3 regions of the Herbaspirillum sp. NPDC101396 genome follow, and region 3 is predicted to be linked to each of the others. Evidence: riboswitches for the same ligand, from Rfam matches in the RefSeq annotation. Region 3 holds a riboswitch; each other region holds the start of a gene.

Evidence for each region. A riboswitch is a leader RNA that binds a small molecule or an ion and turns the genes downstream of it on or off. The one in region 3 is predicted to bind cobalamin.
Region 1: it holds a riboswitch for cobalamin, as region 3 does, so the genes downstream of both, ACIROY_RS19795 (TonB-dependent receptor) here and ACIROY_RS03885 (CbtB domain-containing protein) in region 3, are expected to answer to the same signal.
Region 2: it holds a riboswitch for cobalamin, as region 3 does, so the genes downstream of both, ACIROY_RS12390 (TonB-dependent receptor family protein) here and ACIROY_RS03885 (CbtB domain-containing protein) in region 3, are expected to answer to the same signal.

What each region holds. Positions count from the first base shown of each region.
Region 1 covers NZ_JBIWNT010000005.1:529,998-536,177, forward strand. The annotation lists gene ACIROY_RS19785 (diguanylate cyclase) at 1-282, shown strand, start outside; gene ACIROY_RS19790 (ABC transporter substrate-binding protein) at 293-1,516, opposite strand; cobalamin riboswitch at 1,660-1,910, shown strand; gene ACIROY_RS19795 (TonB-dependent receptor) at 2,162-4,345, shown strand; gene ACIROY_RS19800 (ABC transporter substrate-binding protein) at 4,335-5,468, shown strand; gene ACIROY_RS19805 (FecCD family ABC transporter permease) at 5,465-6,180, shown strand, end outside.
Region 2 covers NZ_JBIWNT010000003.1:572,205-578,384, forward strand. The annotation lists gene ACIROY_RS12375 (chloride channel protein) at 1-662, shown strand, start outside; gene ACIROY_RS12380 (chemotaxis protein CheA) at 750-2,669, opposite strand; gene ACIROY_RS12385 (protein phosphatase CheZ) at 2,669-3,403, opposite strand; cobalamin riboswitch at 3,817-4,078, shown strand; gene ACIROY_RS12390 (TonB-dependent receptor family protein) at 4,141-6,063, shown strand; gene ACIROY_RS12395 (FecCD family ABC transporter permease) at 6,081-6,180, shown strand, end outside.
Region 3 covers NZ_JBIWNT010000001.1:876,574-882,753, reverse strand. The annotation lists gene ACIROY_RS03910 (hypothetical protein) at 1-415, shown strand, start outside; gene ACIROY_RS03905 (cation:proton antiporter) at 588-1,886, shown strand; gene ACIROY_RS03900 (methyl-accepting chemotaxis protein) at 2,099-3,763, shown strand; gene ACIROY_RS03895 (hypothetical protein) at 4,021-4,176, shown strand; gene ACIROY_RS03890 (hypothetical protein) at 4,223-4,657, shown strand; cobalamin riboswitch at 4,789-5,102, shown strand; gene ACIROY_RS03885 (CbtB domain-containing protein) at 5,267-5,488, shown strand; gene ACIROY_RS03880 (CbtA family protein) at 5,510-6,180, shown strand, end outside.

The DNA of each region.
Region 1 (6,180 bases), on a different contig from region 3:
TTGCCGGCCACAAGCGCAGCCGATGCCGCTGCCATGGCGGAGTCGCTGCGCGCACAGGCGGAAGCCCAGATCGTGTCGGGCCAGTTCGGCGCCTGCCGCTACAGTATCAGCATCGGGGTCGCCTTTGCGCGACGCGACGACAGTCCCGACCGCCTCAACGCGCGCGCCGACCGCGCTCTGTACGTCGCCAAGAATGGCGGCCGAAACCGGGTGGCGATGGAAGAAATACAGCCGGAAACAAAACTGCCGGCAAACGCCGGCAGGAATGTGGTGCGGGCCTGACGCTGCCTGATCAATCGGCGGCGCGCAGCTTCTTCACTTCCGCGTCCGATGGTTGCAGGCTGGCGCCGTCGACGTACACGAAGCTGCTCATGATGCCCTTGCCGTCCTTGACGCCGGTGCGGCCGACGAAAGCACCCAGCGTCGACTGGTGATCCTGCGCGCGGTAGGTGATGGTCGCCACCGGCGTCTCCACCTTCAGACCTGAAAACGCTGCCGCCAGTTTGTCCGAATCGGCGCTGCCGGCTTTCTTCAGCCCGGCCGCAATCGACATCAGCGCGCTGTAACCGACCAGCGAACCGTTGCGTGGATAGTCATTGTATTTCTTGCGATAGGCGTCGACGAATTTCTTGTGCTCGGGCGTATTGATGGCGTACCACGGGTAGCCGGTCACGAGCCAGTTGCTGGGCGCTTCCGCGCGCAGCGGGTCGAGGTATTCCGGCTCGCCCGACAGCAGCGACACCACTTCGCGTCCTTCAAACAGACCGCGTGTATTGCCTTCGCGCACGAACTTGCCGAGGTCGGTCGCGAACAGCACGTTGAAGATCGCATCCGGCTTGGCGTCCGCCAGGGCTTGCGTGACCGCGCCGGCGTCGATCTTGCCCAGCGGCGCCGCCTGCTCGGCGACGAATTCGATGTCCGGCTGCGCCGCCTTCATCAGCGTCTTGAAGCTGGCGACGGCGGATTGGCCGTATTCATAATTCGGATAGACGATGGCCCAGCGCTTCTTCTTGAGCTTGGCGGCATCCTTGACCAGCGACGCCACCAGCATGTAGGTCGAAGGACGCAAACGATAGGTGTACTTGTTGCCGTTGTGCCAGACGATCTTGTCGGTCAGCGGTTCGGCCGCGAGGAAGAATATCTTGCGCTGCTTGGCGTAGTCGGTCAGCGCCAGACCGGTGTTGGACAGGAAGCCGCCGAACAGAAGCGACACCTGTTCGCGCTTGACCAGCTCTTCGGCCACGCGTACCGAGTCGCCCGGATTGCCGTTGTCGTCGCGCGAAATCACTTCCAGCTTCTTGCCGAGCACGCCGCCTGCGGCGTTGACTTCTTCCAGCGCCATTTCCCAGCCCTGGCGGTACGGCTCGAGGAAAGCCGGCTGCGCCTTGTAGCTGTTGATCTCGCCGATCTTGATGGTGGCTTGCGCTGCGGCGTTGCCGGAAAAACCTGCGGTGGCCAGCGCCGCCGCAACGGCGGTGAACTGCAGTATGTTCGTAAAGCGGAGTCGCGAATTCATGGTGTCCTTCCCGGTAAAGACGACAAGTATAGCGAGCGTCGGGAATTTGCACCTGTACGCGTCCTTGTTGCAGGAAGGAAAATATTCAGCATGTCAGCAACGGCGGACCCGGACGGCCGCATTGCAGGAAGCCATCTGCGCACGTATCATGGCGGAGTTTTGGTGCTCGCGGTCAGATTCCTTGACCGCAGTTAAACGGGAAACACGCGCTGTGTATTAGTTGTTGCAGCGGCAAACGTGTGCTGTCCCCGCAACGGTAAAACAGGCGTCGCGCATTGATGTAGCGCGACAGGTTTCCTCCATAGTCCACTGTGCCGCTTCAGATTTCAGGCATGGGAAGGCGAGGCGATCGGCCCTGTTAGCCCGGATACCGGCCAGAACGGATGGAAGCGAGCGGCCGGGGTATGTCGTGAACTGCGAAGCACTGCGCACTGCATACCGAATCCGTCATCCGCTCGACCGCCTCCGTTTGCGAGAGCTGTCGTCGCTTGCCGCATTCGTGCGTCCGCCGTCTTCGCACTTCACTCACTCACCGTTTTGCCCGTTTCCTTTGATCACAGCGCGCGGGGATGCGCGCCGTACAAAAACAGACCGCCACCATACACCACGCACCACGGATATGGCGGTCATCAAAGGGAAGCTCACATGAAACACTCTGCATCGCTGCGCACCGGCAAACCGCGCCTGTCTCATTTGCCGTATGCGCTGGCCGGCGCGTTCGGTACCTTTGCCGCCCTCCAGGCCGGCGCCGCCTTCGCACAAGCGACCGAGGCCTCGCTGCCCGAGATCACGGTATCGACCCAGGACGGCGGCAGCCTGAAGGCGCCCTCGACCGCCGGCGGCCGTCTCAACCTGACGCCGCTGGAAACCCCGGCCAGCGTCGCCGTCATCATGGGCGACACCATCCGCGACCGTGGCTACCAGACCCTGCTCGACGCCGAAACGCGCGCGCCCGGCGTGACCTCGGTGCCGTTTTCCGGCAACGGCAACAACTCGCTGTCGGCGCGCGGCTTCTACGGCCCCAATTCGATTTCGCAACTGTACGACGGCTTGCAGTTGTACAACGCCGGCGGCGTCGTGACCTTCCCGGTCGATCCGTGGAATGTGGAACGCGTGGAGTTCCTCAACGGCCCCGCTTCGGTGCTGTACGGCACGGGCTTCGTCGGCGGCGCGGTCAACGTCGTGCCCAAGCGGCCCGACCTGAATCTGAAACAGCAGTCCAATGAGGTGCAGTTTTCGGCCGGCTCCTTCGGCACCTATCGCAAGGCCTTCGACAGCACCGGCCCGCTCAGCGACACGCTGGCCTATCGCCTCGACGTCAGCCACGTCAATTCGGACGGTTGGATGGACCGCGGCCGCAGCGACAGCCTGACCGTGTCCGGTTCGCTGCTGTGGAAAGCCACGCGCGACCTGACTCTGACGCTGGCCAACGACTACGCCGATATCCATCCGGGCAGCTACGAAGGCACGCCCATCGTCAACGGCGCCATCGTACCCGGCACGCGCTTCAAGAATTACAACGTCGATGACGCCCAGGTGCGCTTCACCGAAAACCGCACCTATCTGCGCGCGCGTTACGAGCTCAACGACAAGGTCGTGCTCAACAACGACGTCTACCTGATCAAGCACGACCGCCGCTACAAGGAAACCTATACCTACACGTACAACCCGGCCACCGGCAACGTCGCGCGCTCCAACTACCGCGACATCGTCGGCGCACAGACCCAATACGGCGATCACGGCTACGCCACCATCGACAGCGAGCTGTTCGGCAACAAGAACCAGCTGGTGGTCGGCTTTGACCTCAACCGCTCACTCTACGACCGCAACGACAACACCAACGCCGCGGGCAACTTCGCCGGCAGCACCACCGTCAATGCGCTCAACTTCAATCCGGGCACGTTCGCACAGGGCAACTCGCCGGCCATCCGCGCCTTGTATCGCGTTACCGTCGACCAGGCCGGATTGTTCCTGCAAGACCGCTATCAGCTGAACAAGCAATGGGCCGTCACCGGCGGGCTGCGCGGCGACAACTACCAGACCAAGCGCGATGACTTCATCACGCGCCTGACCGCCAACGGCAACCAGAATGCGGTGTCATGGAATACCGGCGTGGTCTTCACACCGGTGACCGACACCTCGCTGTACGCACAATACGCGGTGGCATCCGATCCGGTCACCTCGCTGGCCAGCATCAGCGCATCGCAGATGCAGTACGGCGTGTCCAAGGGCAAGCAGGCCGAAGTCGGCGTCAAGCAAGCCTTGTGGAACGGCCGCGTGGAATGGACGCTGGCGGCTTATCGCATCATCAAGAACAACCTGCTGGCGCCGAACATCAACAACACCGCCCTCTCCGACACCGTCGGCCAGCAATCGTCGCGCGGCCTGGAAGGCTCGCTGACCTTCAAGCTCAACGACGACTGGCGCGTCGAGGCCAATGCCTCGGTGCTGCAGGCGCGCTTCGATAACTTCGTCGCCACGGTCGGCGGCAAGGCGACCTCGCTGGCCGGTTACCGTCCGCAGTTCGTGCCGAAACGCACCGGCAACCTGTTCGTGCTGTGGAACGCCACGCCGCAAGTGGAAGCCCGCACCGGCGCCCATTACGTCAGCGATCGCTACTCGGACAACACCGACCAGTCGCGCCTGCCGGCGTACACCGTGCTCGACGCCGGCGTGGCGTGGAAGGCGACTCCGAAGCTGAAGTTCGATTTGCGCATCGACAACCTCACCGACAAGGTCTACGCCGCATCGACCTACGCCGGCACGGCGACGCAATGGATCCTGGGCGCACCGCGCACCTACACGGTCACCGGCAACTATGCGTTTTGACCGGATCATTCCGCTGCAGCAACAGCAGCAGCCCCAACGACGACGGCTGTTGCGGCTGTTGCTGCTGTCGCTGGGGCTGCCGTTGCTGGTGCGGGCGCCCTCGGTCCATGCCGCAGACACCCTTCACAGCCTGACGTTCAAGGACGACGTCGGTCGTGAACTCACCCTGAAGACGCCGCTGAAACGCGTGGTCGTCTTCAACCGCTACACCACCGAATTCGTGCGCGCCGTGGCCGGCATGCAGCCGGTGGTGGGCGTCGACATCGACTCCGCGCGCAGCCATAGCTACTGGCCGACGGTGACGCCGGCCATGCTGGCAGGACAGGGGCAGTCGAGTCCCAATTACGAAGCCATCGTCGCGATGCAGCCGGATGCGGTTTTCTTCCCGCGCAACAGCGACTGGCAAAAGGCGGCCACCGTGCTCGGCCGCTTCGGCATCCCGGTGGTAGTGGTCACTGCCTGGGACGTGCTCAAGCATGAAGAAAACGTCACGCTGTTCGGCCGACTGTTCGAGCAACCGCAACGCGCCACCAAACTCAACGCTTTCTATCGCCGCTACCGCGACCTGCTGGCTCAGCGCTTGCAGAACCTGCCGATGGCGCAGCGCAAGCGCGTCTACATTGAAGAAGTCGGCGCCTACAAGACCCTGTTGAAGGGCTCCGGCTGGCACGACATGGTCGAGGTCGGCGGCGGCGTCAATGTGTTCCGCGACGTCAGCGTCCTCAGCCAGCCGTCGGCGCGCGGCAGTGTGCAGGGCTTCAGCGTCGATCCGGAAGAAGTCGTCGCGCGCATGCCCGACGTCATCGTCAAACTTGAACCAGGCCAGTACGAACCACATAGCCGTGCGTTCTCGCTGCAAGTACTGGAAGCGGTCGCCGCGCGCCCCGGCTTCGATCGCATTCCGGCGGTGCGCAATCCCCCTGTGCAGGTGTATCACATCAGCTATTACCTGGCAGGCGGTTGTTCCAAGATCATCGGTGCATTACAGATCGCCAAATGGCTGTATCCGGATCGCTTCAAAGACATTGATCCCGACCAGGTCATGCGCACCTGGCTGGAGGATTTTCAACAGGTGCCGGCGCCGGGTGGTTACACCGCATCGCTGGCGGAGCTGCGCAAATGAACAAGACTCTTCTCATGCAAGCGTTGCAGCGTCATCAGCGTCGCAATGCGCTGGCGATGGTCGCCGGCGTCGCTCTGCTGATCGCCGCGATGGCGCTGGCCGGATCGCTGGGCGCGCAAAAATTCGGCATGGCGACCAGCCTCCGCGCTCTGTTCGCGCCGCTACTGCCGGCGGCGTGGCTGAGCGACATTCCGGCGTGGCAAATCTCGCTGCTGCAACAGCTGCGGCTGCCGCGCATCGTCATGGCGGTGGTGGCCGGCGCCGGCCTGGCGCTGGCTGGCGTGGCCATGCAAGGCATCACGCGCAATCCACTGGTGAGTCCCTACACGGTCGGTATTTCGCCGGCGGCGGCGTTCGGGGCGTCGCTGGCGATCTTGTCAGGTGCGACGGGCATCGCGGGCGCCTGGAGCGGCCTGTATCTGACCGTCGCGGCCGCCTTCGCCAGCGCGGTATTGTGCGCGACGTTGGTGTTGGCCTTCTCGGCGTTGCGCGGCGTCAGCGCCACCATGCTGGTGCTGGGCGGCGTCGGCCTGACCTATTTGTTCAGCGCGTTGACCGCCAGCGTGCAGTTCGTCGCCACCGAACAGCAACTCGCGGCCATCGTGCAATGGACCTTCGGCTCGCTCAACGGCAGCACCTGGAATGAAGTCGCGGTGGCCGGCGGCGTCTTGCTGCTTGGTGCGCCACTGCTGCAATGGCATGCCTGGGCGCT
Region 2 (6,180 bases), on a different contig from region 3:
ACGGCAACTATACCTACTTCGGCACCATCAATGCCGGCAATGACAGCGCGCGCGAACTGATCGTCGCGGTCATCGTCAGCGGCATCCTGATGGGCGTGGCCGGTGGCATCTTTTGCTGGCTGCTGCTCAATACGCACAAGTGGATTCCGGCACCGCTGCGCGCCTTGCGCGCAGAGCGTCCGGTGGTGTTTGGCGCCGTGTGCGGTCTGATCGTCGCGATCGTCGGTTTGTGTGCAGGCAGCATGACCTTCGGCAGCGGCTATGCCGAAGCCAAGGGTTTGCTGAGCGGCCAGACGCAGTTGTCAGCGTGGTATCCGCTGGCCAAGATGGCCTCGATGGTGGGGTCTTACCTGCCGGGGATTCCGGGCGGCATCTTTGCGCCGTCGCTGTCGATCGGCGCCGGCTTCGGCAATCTGCTGCACATGGTGTTCGAGCATACGTCGCTGTCGATGCTGATCGCCCTGGCGATGGTGGGCTATCTGGCTGCAGTGACGCAATCGCCGATCACCGCCTTCGTGATCGTCATGGAAATGATCAACGGCCATGCGCTGGTGATTTCATTGATGGCGACAGCCTTACTGGGCAGTCGCGTCTCGCGCTTCTTTGCGCCGCCGCTGTATGAGGCATTGTCGGAGCGCTACGCGCACGCCACCGTCAAATGATGCCCTGAGAAGGATTTGCTCAGGTCATAAAAAAAGCTGAGCCCGCGAACGGGCTCAGCTTTTTTCGATGGGACTTGAAGAGTTTGCTTAAACTTGCGCCACAGCCTTGGCAGCGGAGCGGCAGCCTTCCAGCAGGAACGAGAGGCCGACCACCAGCACCAGTTCACCCTCAGCAGAGCGTGCAGTGCCGGTAATGCCGTTGGTCTGGATCGCGGTCAACGGTTTGATCACCAGGTCGGCCGTGCCTTCCACGGCGCCGACGCTGAGGATGTACGGATGCGGCACCGCCATGACGATACCGACACGTTCATTGCCCGGTTCATAGCCAAGTACGCCGGCCAGCGAATGCACCGGCAACGGACGACCCTGATCGCGCAACACCGGCGCGCCACCGACTTCATCGAACTCGGCCGGCAATTCCACCACGCGTTCCACCACTGCCATGGGCAAGGCCAATGCAGCACCGGCGGTACGCACCAGCATGGTCGGGATGATCGACAATTCGATCGGGAGGCGGATCGAGAAGCGCGTGCCGACGCCCAGTGTCGAATCGATGCGGATGGTGCCGCGGTGTTTTTCCACGGCCGTTTTCACCACGTCCATGCCGACGCCGCGGCCGGACACGCTGGACGCCACTTCCTTGGTCGAGAAGCCCGGCAGGAACACCAGTTGCAGCGCTTCGTCGTGACTTTGCGCTTCGTGTTCGCCGATGAGGCCCTTGCCGATCGCCTTCTTGCGCAGGAAATCAGGATCCATGCCCTTGCCGTCGTCGAAGATTTCAATCATGACGCTGCTGGCTTCCTGCCATGCCTTGAGTGAAATGGTTGCCTTGTTCGGCTTGCCGGCAGCGCCGCGATCGGTTTCGATACCGTGATCGAGAGAGTTGCGCAGCATGTGGACCAGCGGATCGTAGAGGCTGTCCACGACCACGCGGTCGACTTCGGTTTCCGCACCCGAGATCGCTAGGTCGACGTCCTTGCCCAGATCCTTGGCTAGTTCGCGCACCAGGCGCGGGAATTTCTGGAACAGGCGGCCGACCGGCTGCATGCGCGTCGACAGCGTGGCGCGTTGCAGTTCGCTGGAGTAGCGCGATGCGCGGCCCAGGGTTTCGGCCAGCGTCGACATCAGCGATGCGGCGGTGCCTTCGAACTTGAACTGTTGCAGTTTTTCCAGCAGCACGGCGGCCTGGTTGGCGGCTTGCACCGATTCGCCGGCGACTTCGAGCAGCGCGTCGAGCTTGCCGGCATCGATACGGATGCTTTCTTCCTTGGCGTTGCCGGGTTGATTGTCGGTGGCGCGGCGCGCTTGTACGGGGGCAGCGGCCGGCTTTGGCGTCGGCGTCGCCGAAGGCAGCGACTTCGGATGGCCGGAGCTGCTTTCTGCTTCCGCAGGCGCTGCTTCGGCGGCTGCAGCAGCAACTGGCGCAACTTCTCCGGTACCGCCGGACACAGCCTGGTACAAGGCGTTCCAGTCAAGCGAGCCGTCAGCGCCGAGAACGCTGGCGCCGCCGTTGGCGGAAGGCGTCGAGCCGGCAGCCGGAGCGGCCGCACTGACAGGCGCTGCAGCACTGGCAGCAGGTGCAGCAGCAGCAGCAGGCGCAGCAACAGCAGGCGCCGCCGCATTGCCTTCAATGGCTTGCGTCAGAATGTCTTCAAGGTCCTGCGGCATCGACGCCAGGCTGGCCGGATCGGCGCCGTTGGCCAGCTCGTTGAGCTGGTCGGCGACGAAGCCGCTGGCCTGCAGCGCCGCTTCGATCGCCAGCGGCGTGACCGGCGCCTTGCCGGTGCGCAGGGCGTCGAACAGGTTTTCCGTCAGGTGACAGGCCGATACCATGGCCGGCAAATTGACGAAGCCCGCACCGCCCTTGATGGTGTGGAAGGCGCGGAAAACCGCGTTCAGAATTTCCAGATCGTCAGGATGCCGTTCAAGAGTCAGCAGATGCTCTTCAACGCTAGTCGCGAGGTCCAAGGCCTCAACGACAAAATCCTTGAGCATTTCGTCATCCATTAGAACCCCAGGTTAGCGAGTAAGTCATCCACATCATTCTGCGCCATGGCCGAGCCGGGAGCAGAAGGTCCGTTCAACAACTCAACCGGCTTGTCGGCCTGGATCGCCGCCTTGACTTCCGGCGGTGCGTTGTCGCGCAGCAGTTGCGCAAGTTCGCGTTCCGCCACGGCGGTGATGCCGACGATCTTCTTGATCAACTGCCCGGTGATGTCCTGGAAGTCCTGCGCCATCATGATTTCGAGCATGCGGGCTTTTTCGACCTCGGTGGCTTCGATCACGGCGGAAGAGAATTTCTTGGAATCGTTGGCCAGGTTCTTGAATTCGTCGATGGTCATCTGGCCGGCAAACAGGCGCGCCCAGCGGTCATCGATGTCCTTGGCTTTGCTGGCGAGTGCGTCCTGCGCAGGCATGCCGGCGTCAATCGAATTGAGCACCTTGTTGGCGGCTTGTTCGGTCAGCGTGGCGACATGCTCCAGGCGACCCTGGGCATCGCCGATCTGCGATGCGACGTCTGACAGCGAGCGGTCGTAGCCGAGTTCGCGCATGGAGTCGTGCAACAAGCGAACGATGCCGCCCAGGCGTTCGTACATGGGCTTGTCGGTCTGGTCTTCGAGCGGATCTTCTGTTGCGGCCGAGGGGGCCGAAACTGCCGGCGCGGCTGCCGGGACTGAAGCCGGCAGGGTTTGCGCCGAAATCTCGTCGAATAGTGCTTCTAAATCAACGTCGTCACTCATGATCTTGGTATCTCCATACAAATTTGATGCGTTATTTGCTTCCGCCGCGAGGCAGGTAATCTGTCACAACTGAATTACATGGTTCGACGAGATGGTTCGGTGATATGAAGCTCCTGTTGCTGTAAGTGCGCGGCAGCGGCCGCCGGATATCCATTGCATATCGGCAACAAATAAAAAATCTGTAGAGAGCTTGCCCCTGTTTTTGCCCGATCCCCCGGAGAGTGTCCCGGTAGGGACGGACTTCCGCTATTTGTTGAATGGATTATAAGTCCCTGTCAAGCGGCTCCATCGGCTAAAAAGCGATGAAAATTCCCCATTTAAATGGCGTTATGACGATCTTGTTGATCTTCGGGCAATCATAATGCAAGCCCGCTTCGTTTGTCACGGATGATTGCCGCCTGTGGCGTTGGCGCATACAATTGCGCCGTTTTGGTGCTCGCCGGCATGTTCGTGCCGGCAGTTAAACGGGAAGCACGGCGCGGTCGCCTGGGAAACCAGGACCTCCGCCAACGTGCGCTGCCCCCGCAACGGTAAGCAAGCGCCGTTCCTTGTCGGAACGGCAACCTGCCGACTTCGCCACTGTGACCCTCTCGCATCTTTCGCGCGGCAAGGCATGGGAAGGCGCGGCGGGCCAGGCTTGCAGCCCGGATACCGGCCACGACAGGGGAACGCCCAGGCGTTCCATTTCAATCCGGCTTGCGGGGAGGCAGGCCCGGAGATCATTGCAAAACGACATCATGAAATTCACCGTCCCATCCCGCCGCGCCGCGATCGCCTGCGCTGTGTTTTCACTTGCACAATCGCTGGCGCAGGCCGCCGACGACCCCGGCCTCACGCCGGTCGTCGTTACGGCGTCGCGCTTTCCGAACGATCCTGCGTTTCCGCCCGTGGGCGCGACCGTGATCGGCGCCGAAGACATCCGCAACGCCGGTATCGACAACATCAACGAGGCGATCCGCAAACTGGGTGGCGTGTATGGCCGTCAAAGCCTGGCGGGGCCGGGCGACTTCGCGCTAGACATGCGCGGCTTCGGCAGCAATGGCGATCAGAACATGGTGATCCTGATCGACGGCGTCCGACTGTCGGAAAACGAGTTGTCGACCGCCTTGCTGTCGTCGGTGCCGATCGACTCGGTCGAGCGCATCGAGATCGTACGCGGCGGCGGCAGTGTGCTGTATGGCGACGGCGCCACCGGTGGCACGATCCAGATCATCACCAAGCGCCCGGCTGCGGATGCAATCCACGGCAGCGTGGTCGGCGAAATCGGCAGCAACGGTTTGCGCAGCGGCCGCGCCAGCGTCGCCAAGGGCTGGGACGGCTTCGCCCTGAATGCCGCGTACAGCAAACAGCATGCCGACAACTACCGCGACAACAATGCTTCCAACCAGGAGAATTTCAGCGGCACGGCGCAATGGTTTTCCAATCAAGGTCGCTTCGGCTTGCGGGTTGATCTCGCACGCGCCGACTACGGCCTGGCCGGCTCGCTGAGCATGGCGCAATTCCTTACCAATCCGCGTCAGGCCACCACGCCGAAAGATTACGGCTCCTACGACAGCGACCGCATCACCGCTTTCTTCGAGCGCAAGTTCGGCGCGCTGGAAGCCGCGGCCGAGTTGTCGCATCGCGAAAAGATTTCGCGTTCCAGCTATGGCGGAGGCGCGGTCAGTGAAGTGCATAGCCGCACCACGCAGTTCTCGCCGCGCTTGCGCCACATCGCCGAAGGTGGCGTGTTGAAGAACGAACTGGTGGCCGGCGTCGATTTCTCCGAATGGGGGATCGGCAACGTCGACGGCAGCGGCGACGCGGCGCAGACTGCGCGCGCGGCCTACGTGCGCGACGAAGTGCAGATCGCCGGCAACACCCGTATCGCGCTGGGTTTGCGCCATGAGGTCATGGACAAGCGCAGCACCGCCAACGCCTACGACAAGGCGCAAGGCGTCAACGCCTGGGAGGTGCAGGCGAGCCACGCGGTGCTGCCGTCGCTGCGCCTGTTCGGTAAAGCCGGTCAAAGCTACCGGTTGCCGACCGCGGACGAAAACCGCGGCATCGTGCTGGCGGCCGGACAAATCCTCAAGCCGCAGACTTCGCATGACCTGGAGTTCGGCGCCACCTGGGGCGGCGCCGACAACAATGCCACGCTCAGGTGGTTTCGACATCGCATCAAGGATGAGTTGTTTTACGATCCCACCGTCGGCGCATTTGGTGCCAACGTCAATCTCGATCCGACCAAGCGGCAGGGCGTCGAATTGGACGCCGCCGCGCGCCTGAACGCCGACTTCAGCCTCAAGGCGAATTTCCAACACATTGCAGCCGCCTTCACGGACGGTCCGAATGCCGGCAAGGAAATGGTGCTGGTGCCAAAGAATACTGCCTCGGCGCGGCTCAACTGGCAGTCCGGCAACCAGACCGTCAACCTCGGCGTGCTGTGGGCCGATGCGCAGCGCTACGGCAGTGACTTCAGCAATACCTGCAATGCGCGCATGCCGTCGTACACCACGGTCGATGCGCGCTACGCGATGCGCGTGAGTACGTGGGAGCTGGCGCTGACCGGCAGCAACCTGGGCGACCGGCGTTATTTCTCGCAAGCCTTCGGCTGCGCCTCGGGCATCTATCCGGAAAGCGGCCGTGCAGTAAAATTCACCGCCCGTTACGACTTTTAAATCACCTCAAGGACTTCATGCGCAGAGCGATCTTGGTGCTTTCCTGCCTGGCCGTATTGGCCGGGCTGGCGCTCGTGCTGGCGGGTCTGTGCGGCAGCACCGGCTGTCTGCGCCCAA
Region 3 (6,180 bases):
GTCGCAAAACCAGCAGCAAGGGCAGGACACCCCTCCGTCCGGCCGGCAACAGGCTCGCTCCAATTTTGTCGATCCACTGGGGCGCCCGATTTATCAGGGCACGCCACGTTTCACCGATCAACAAGCCGGAGGCGATCTGACCGGTGACGAATCGGATGCGCGCGATGACAACTATCTCGAAACCGGTAGTGGTCAGAATGCCCGCGACGTCTCTGCGCACGCCAGCGAATTGACGCCGGTTTCGACCGAGCTGTTGCGTTCCGCTGCGGTCGCTCCCACGGTGCGGCCTTCGATGCCCCCGACAACGACGCCGGCTGAATTGGTCGAACCGGACGGCACCGAAGATCCGGGCGCCAACGCCGACGACGGGCTGGTGCCTCGCAGCAAGGATGGCGCCGCTTCCGAGCAGCATTGAGGCGTTGTTTCCCCGACGTTAGCATCGGATTCATTCATCGCGCCTTGGCGCACAGGCGGCAGCTGACCTCATCGGAAGTCAGCTGCCGCTTTCACATGTTGCTACCTGTACCAAGCGGAGAGCGCACATCGACATTCCTACCGTCTATTTCCTGATCGCCGGCATCCTGCTGATGTTCATGGTATTCCTCGAATCAGTGCTCGAGCGACTGCCATTCAACGCGGCCATGCTATACCTGCCGATCGGCTGGCTGCTGGGGCCTGCCGGCATCGGCCTGATCCACATCGATCTGCGATCGCACGCCGACGCGCTGACCGTCATCACGCGCGTGGCCTTGCTGCTGTCGCTGTTTACGGTCGGACTCAAGCTCCGGGTGGCTTTTCGCGGCGAAGGCAGTCGTTTGTGGTGGCTTCCATTGCGCCTTGGCGTGGTGTCAATGCTGATTACCGTGCCTTTGCTGGCGATCTGCATCGCCTTCCTGTTCGGACTGCCGTTTGCCGTGGCCATGCTGCTGGCCGCTATCCTGGCGCCGACCGATCCTGTACTGGCGTCCGATGTCCAGATCAAGAATGTCGATGATCCCGATCAGTTGCGTTTCGGGCTGAGTGGCGAGGGCGGTCTCAACGACGGCAGCGCCTTCCCGTTCGTGATCCTGGCCTTGATGCTGCTGGGTGTGACCGACGAAATTGCCCAGGTCGATCACTTTGGCTGGTTCGTCGCCTGGGGTGTGTTCGCCGGCATCGGCTGCGGCGCGCTGGCGGGGTGGGCCTTGTCGCGTCTGGTGCTGTTTGCGCGCCAGCGTTTCGGCCTCGCGCTCGGCATGGAGGAATTCATGGCGATCGGCATCATCATGCTGTCTTATGGCGTGGCGGAGCTGATCCACGGCATCGGCTTCCTGTCCGTGTTCGCAGCAGGTCTGGCGATGCGCCAGGTGGAGTCTGCCAGCAGCGGCGACAAGCCGGCCGGCGAACTGATTGCCGCCGCGCAGGACAGCGGCAAGAACGCCGCTGCCGTTCATCCTGAACAGGCGCCGGTTTACCTGACCGAAACCGTGCTTGGCTTCAACCAGCAGCTGGAGCATTTCGCGGAGTTCTTCATGGTGCTGCTGATTGGCATCCTGTTATCCGAATACGGATTGTCGGGAGAGGGCGTTCTGATTGCCGGGCTGCTGTTCTTCATCGTGCGTCCGATTGCAGTGGCGCTTGGCCTGCTCGGCTCTGGCACCGAGACGTCGCATCGCTGGCTGATCGCCTGGTTCGGCATTCGCGGCGTCGGCTCGCTTTATTACTTGTGCTTCGTGCTGCAGTTCTGGCATGACAAGCTCAATGCGCGCATCGCGCAGGATGTGCTGACGGTGCTGGCGCTGTCCATCCTGTTGCATGGCATTTCATCAACGCCGTTGATGCACCTGTATTGGCGCAAGCGCGTTGCGGTCAAGGGAGACGCCACATCCGGGGAAGAAGTAAAGTAATAAAACTACATTTACTACATTCACATTTTTTACTTTGATTTGAAATTGCTCGGAGAAGCAGCGTATTTAAGGCGTAATTCGCTGGAAATAATCGACATCCTGTGCCAGAATAAATAAAAACTAGTAAAACTACATAAAATAACGTCGGCCAGCTTGTATTCTGCTCAAGTCTCTTGCCAGGTCGGCGCCTGATCAGAAACACAGGAGACCGCATGAGATTTTCCCGTCTGAAACCGCTGATGCAGTTGAAGATCGGCCACCGGCTGTCGCTTTGCTTTGGCGTCATTCTGGTGCTGATGGCCGCCGTTACTGCGCTGGCCGGCTTGTCCGCGCAACATGCGCAGGAGCAGCTGGCCGCGGCGCTCAGCCACACCAACGGCAAATCCGAAATCGCCGCGTTGATGCGCCAAAGCCTCTTCCGCCAAGGCCAGGCCGCGCGCAACGTCGGCACGCTGACCGATCTCAGCGCCATGCAAAAGGAAATGGCCCGCATCGGCATCGAACGCAAGCGCTACCGCGTCAATCAGGATGCCTTGCTCAAGCTCGGCGTCACCGCAGAAGAGCGCGCCATCATCTCGGATATGGCCGCCTATGACAGCCGCAGCGAACCGTTCATGCGGCAGGCGGAAGAATTCGCCGCCGGCTTCAATGCCGGGCAGGCCACCAAGCTGCTCAATGCCGAAGTGGCGCCCCTGCAGAGCCAGTGGCTGGAATCCATCGACAAGCTGGTCAAACTGGAACAGGGGCAGATCCAGCGCGACCTGGACGATTTCGCGCAGAGCGGCCGTCGCACCACGCTGGCGACCATTGCGATTTGTGCAGTGGCGATGTTGTTGGCGGTGCTGGTGGCATGGCGCCTGAATCGCAGCATCACGCGTCCGCTTAACGAAGCGGTGAGTCTGGCTTCCCGCGTGGCGGCAGGTGATCTGACGGCGCACATCGCGACCGGCGGCAGGGATGAGACAGGACAGTTGCTGAACGCCCTGGGCAGCATGAATCGAAGCTTGCTGCAGACTGTCAGCGAAGTGCGGAACGGCACCCAAAGCATCTTCCGCGTATCGCAGCGAAATGCCGTCGGCAACACTGATCTGGCGGCGCGCACCGATGCCCAGGCCGGCTCCTTGCAACAGACTGCAGGCGCCATGGCCGAGCTGGCCGACATCGTCGGCCGCAATGCGGAGCAGATCGGCGAAGCCAACCGGCTGGCACAGTCGGCAGCGGACGTCGCCTCGCGGGGTGGAGAGATCGTCTCTTCGGTGGTCGGTACGATGACCTCGATCAAGGACAGTTCGCGCAAGGTGGTCGACATCATCTCGGTGATCGACGGCATTGCCTTCCAGACCAACATCCTCGCGCTCAATGCTGCGGTGGAGGCCGCACGCGCCGGTGAGCTCGGCCGCGGCTTTGCCGTGGTGGCAACCGAGGTGCGTCAGCTCGCCATGCGCAGCGCCGCAGCTGCAAAGGAAATCAAGCTGTTGATCGGTGATTCGGTTGAGCGCATCGATGCCGGCAGCCGTCAGGTCGACGACGCCGGACGCACCATGCGCGATATCGTCGATTCGGTCGAGCACGTGGTCGGCATCATGGATGAGATCGCCGCCGCCAGCGACGCCCAGCATCGCGGCATCGCCGATCTCAATCAGTCGATTGCCGGCATCGATGCCGTCACGCGCACCAACGCGACGCTGGTGGCGGAAGCCGCCATCGCCACCGCCGACATGCAGGAGCAGGCGCGCAAGCTGTGGGATGCGGTCAGTGCGTTCCGGGTCGGTTCCGCCGCTGAAGCCGGCGAGTTGCAGTTGCTGGCGACTGCTCCGGAAATCGCTCCGCAATTGACACCACGCCGTCCCTCCCTGCTTGGGGTGGCGCCGGCGTAAGAGTTGCGGAAGCCCGAAAAAGTGTTTGTCCTATACGCAGCGCCCGCGCCAGCGGGTAGCCTGTCGCTGTGACGTGAATGGTCGGCGTTGCCTTCGACCCGCGTCGCTTTTAGCTCGACCTTGAGCTTAAATTGCAGCAGAAAGGACATTCCATGCACAAGCCACAAGACATCCCGCCGGTAGAAGTACCGCCGCTGGATCCGAGCCCGCCGCAGGATCCGATTCCTCACCAGAATCCAATGTGAGGAGGCGTGCGCATGCATACACCGCAAGAACCGCAGGAAACGCCGCCGACCGCGCCGCCACCTAAAGACATCCCGCCGGACGAATACAACCCGGTGGAAGATCCGCCTCTCAATCCGCCCGAGCCCGGCATCCCCGAGCCGCCCGAGACGCCGATCAGAATGGCGTAGAGCCGTGCACGAACAATCAAGCATCACACATGAGGAGTACAGCATCATGGCAACCAGCACATTGGATCCAGACGTCTTGCCGACTTCCGATCGGCAATTAAGCAAAGGCCACGACAACCACGCGCTTGGGCCGGGCGACAGCTCGGACAGCGGCAGCGACATGATGAACATCGCCACCGAAGCCGACAGCGATTCGCACGGCACCGGCGAGCGTGCCTCGGTCGAACGCGGCTCGCGGGACCGCGCTCCGGAAGTGCCGGAGTCGGTCGAGCAGGTCGCCAGTGACGAGGAAGGCGGCGAAGACATCGTCGCCGCCGACGAACGTGAGCTCGAAAAACAGACCGATAGCGTCAAGGAGTCGAAAAAGATCAAGCGTGATCACGATCTCGACGATGCCTTGGAAGACACGTTTCCCGCCAGTGACCCCATCAACCTGACCCCGGAGCCTCCCAAAAAGGTCGCGAGAGGGCCCAATCAGTAACAGAATCACGCAGTAATCCAGGCTTCTGCTGAAGCCCAAAGCGGGCCGGTTATCCATTTGGATAACCGGCCCGCAAGCGTTTCTGCAAGCCGATTCCAGGTTGCCAGAATGGCGCGCGACACCTATACTGCCGGGGTAGCATTGCCTTGGGTATCCTGCGAATAGTCATTCGCTGGATTTAATCGGGAAGTCGGTGCGTTTGTCGGTCAATTGCAGTGAACGTCGGTGAATTGCTATTTATCATCGTTTGCAATGCCATGTGATCCGTCAGGCAAAACCCACGCTGCCCCCGCAACGGTAAGCGAATCAGCGAATCTGCATCCAGCCACTGTGCACCGGTGTTACCAACACGGCATGGGAAGGCGCAGATTCCGGTTCCGGCGAGATCATGCTCGCTGTGAACCATTCGCAAGCCCGGAGACCGGCCCTCGGTATAACGACTTGTTTTGCATCGCGGAGGGCGATCGACGGACTGCTTCCGGAATGCTGTTTCTTTGCACCCCGCGTTGTTTCCTGATTTTCCTTCGTGACGGTTCCGCTGCGCTGCTTCGCTTTAGCGCCGCAAGCGGTTGGTTTCAATCCGGCTCAGGCCCATCCGAAGGAAAACACATGGCAATCATCACCGGCGCATCCGCCCACGATACCGATACACTCGACTCCGAGTCCAATTCTGCTTCCGGCGCGCGACTCTGGCGCGATCGCATCCTGCCTGGCCTGACCGCATTCGTGCTCGGCGCCGCACTGATCTACGCTGCCGGATTTGCCTCCGCCGTGGAACTGCACAACGCCGCGCATGACGGTCGTCATTCGGCCGGCTTTCCTTGCCATTAAGACGCCAGGCGGACTACCCCGATGATCAATTTCGCAGTATTGCGACGGATTGCCCCCGTCGTCCTGTTGGCCGGCGCGTTGGCCGGCCTGTTGCTGACGGCCGTGCAGCAGGCGCAAGTCTCCCGCATTATCCTGCAGGCGGAAGTCTACGAAGAAGCCGCAGCCGCCAAGGCGCATGAGCAGTCGCACGCCGCCGCGGTACCAGCTTCTGCTGCAGCTTCCACCGGCGCGCCTGCCGCGTCGGAAGCTCACGAGCATGAACATGAACACGCCGATGAATGGGAACCTGCCAACGGCTTCGAGCGTACCGCTTACACCGTGCTGGCCAACGTCAGCATGGCGATCGGCTTCGGCCTGTTCCTCGCCGCCGCGATCCTGGTCAGCGGCAAGAAAGTGACCTGGCGCTCCGGATTGCTGTGGGGCGTGGCCGGTTACCTGGTGTTCTTCGTCGCACCGTCGCTGGGCTTGCCGCCGGAAGTGCCGGGCACCGTGGCGGCGCCGCTGCATGCGCGCCAGTTGTGGTGGATCATGACGGCCGGATTGACTGCCGCCGGCCTGGGTCTCGGCGTCTATGCGCGCCATTGGACGTTGAAGTTGCTGGGACTGGTCTTGGTGGTTGTGCCGCACCTGATCGGCGCACCGCATCCGGCAGTGCCGGGCGGCGCCGCGCCGGAAGAGCTGGCGCAGGCGTT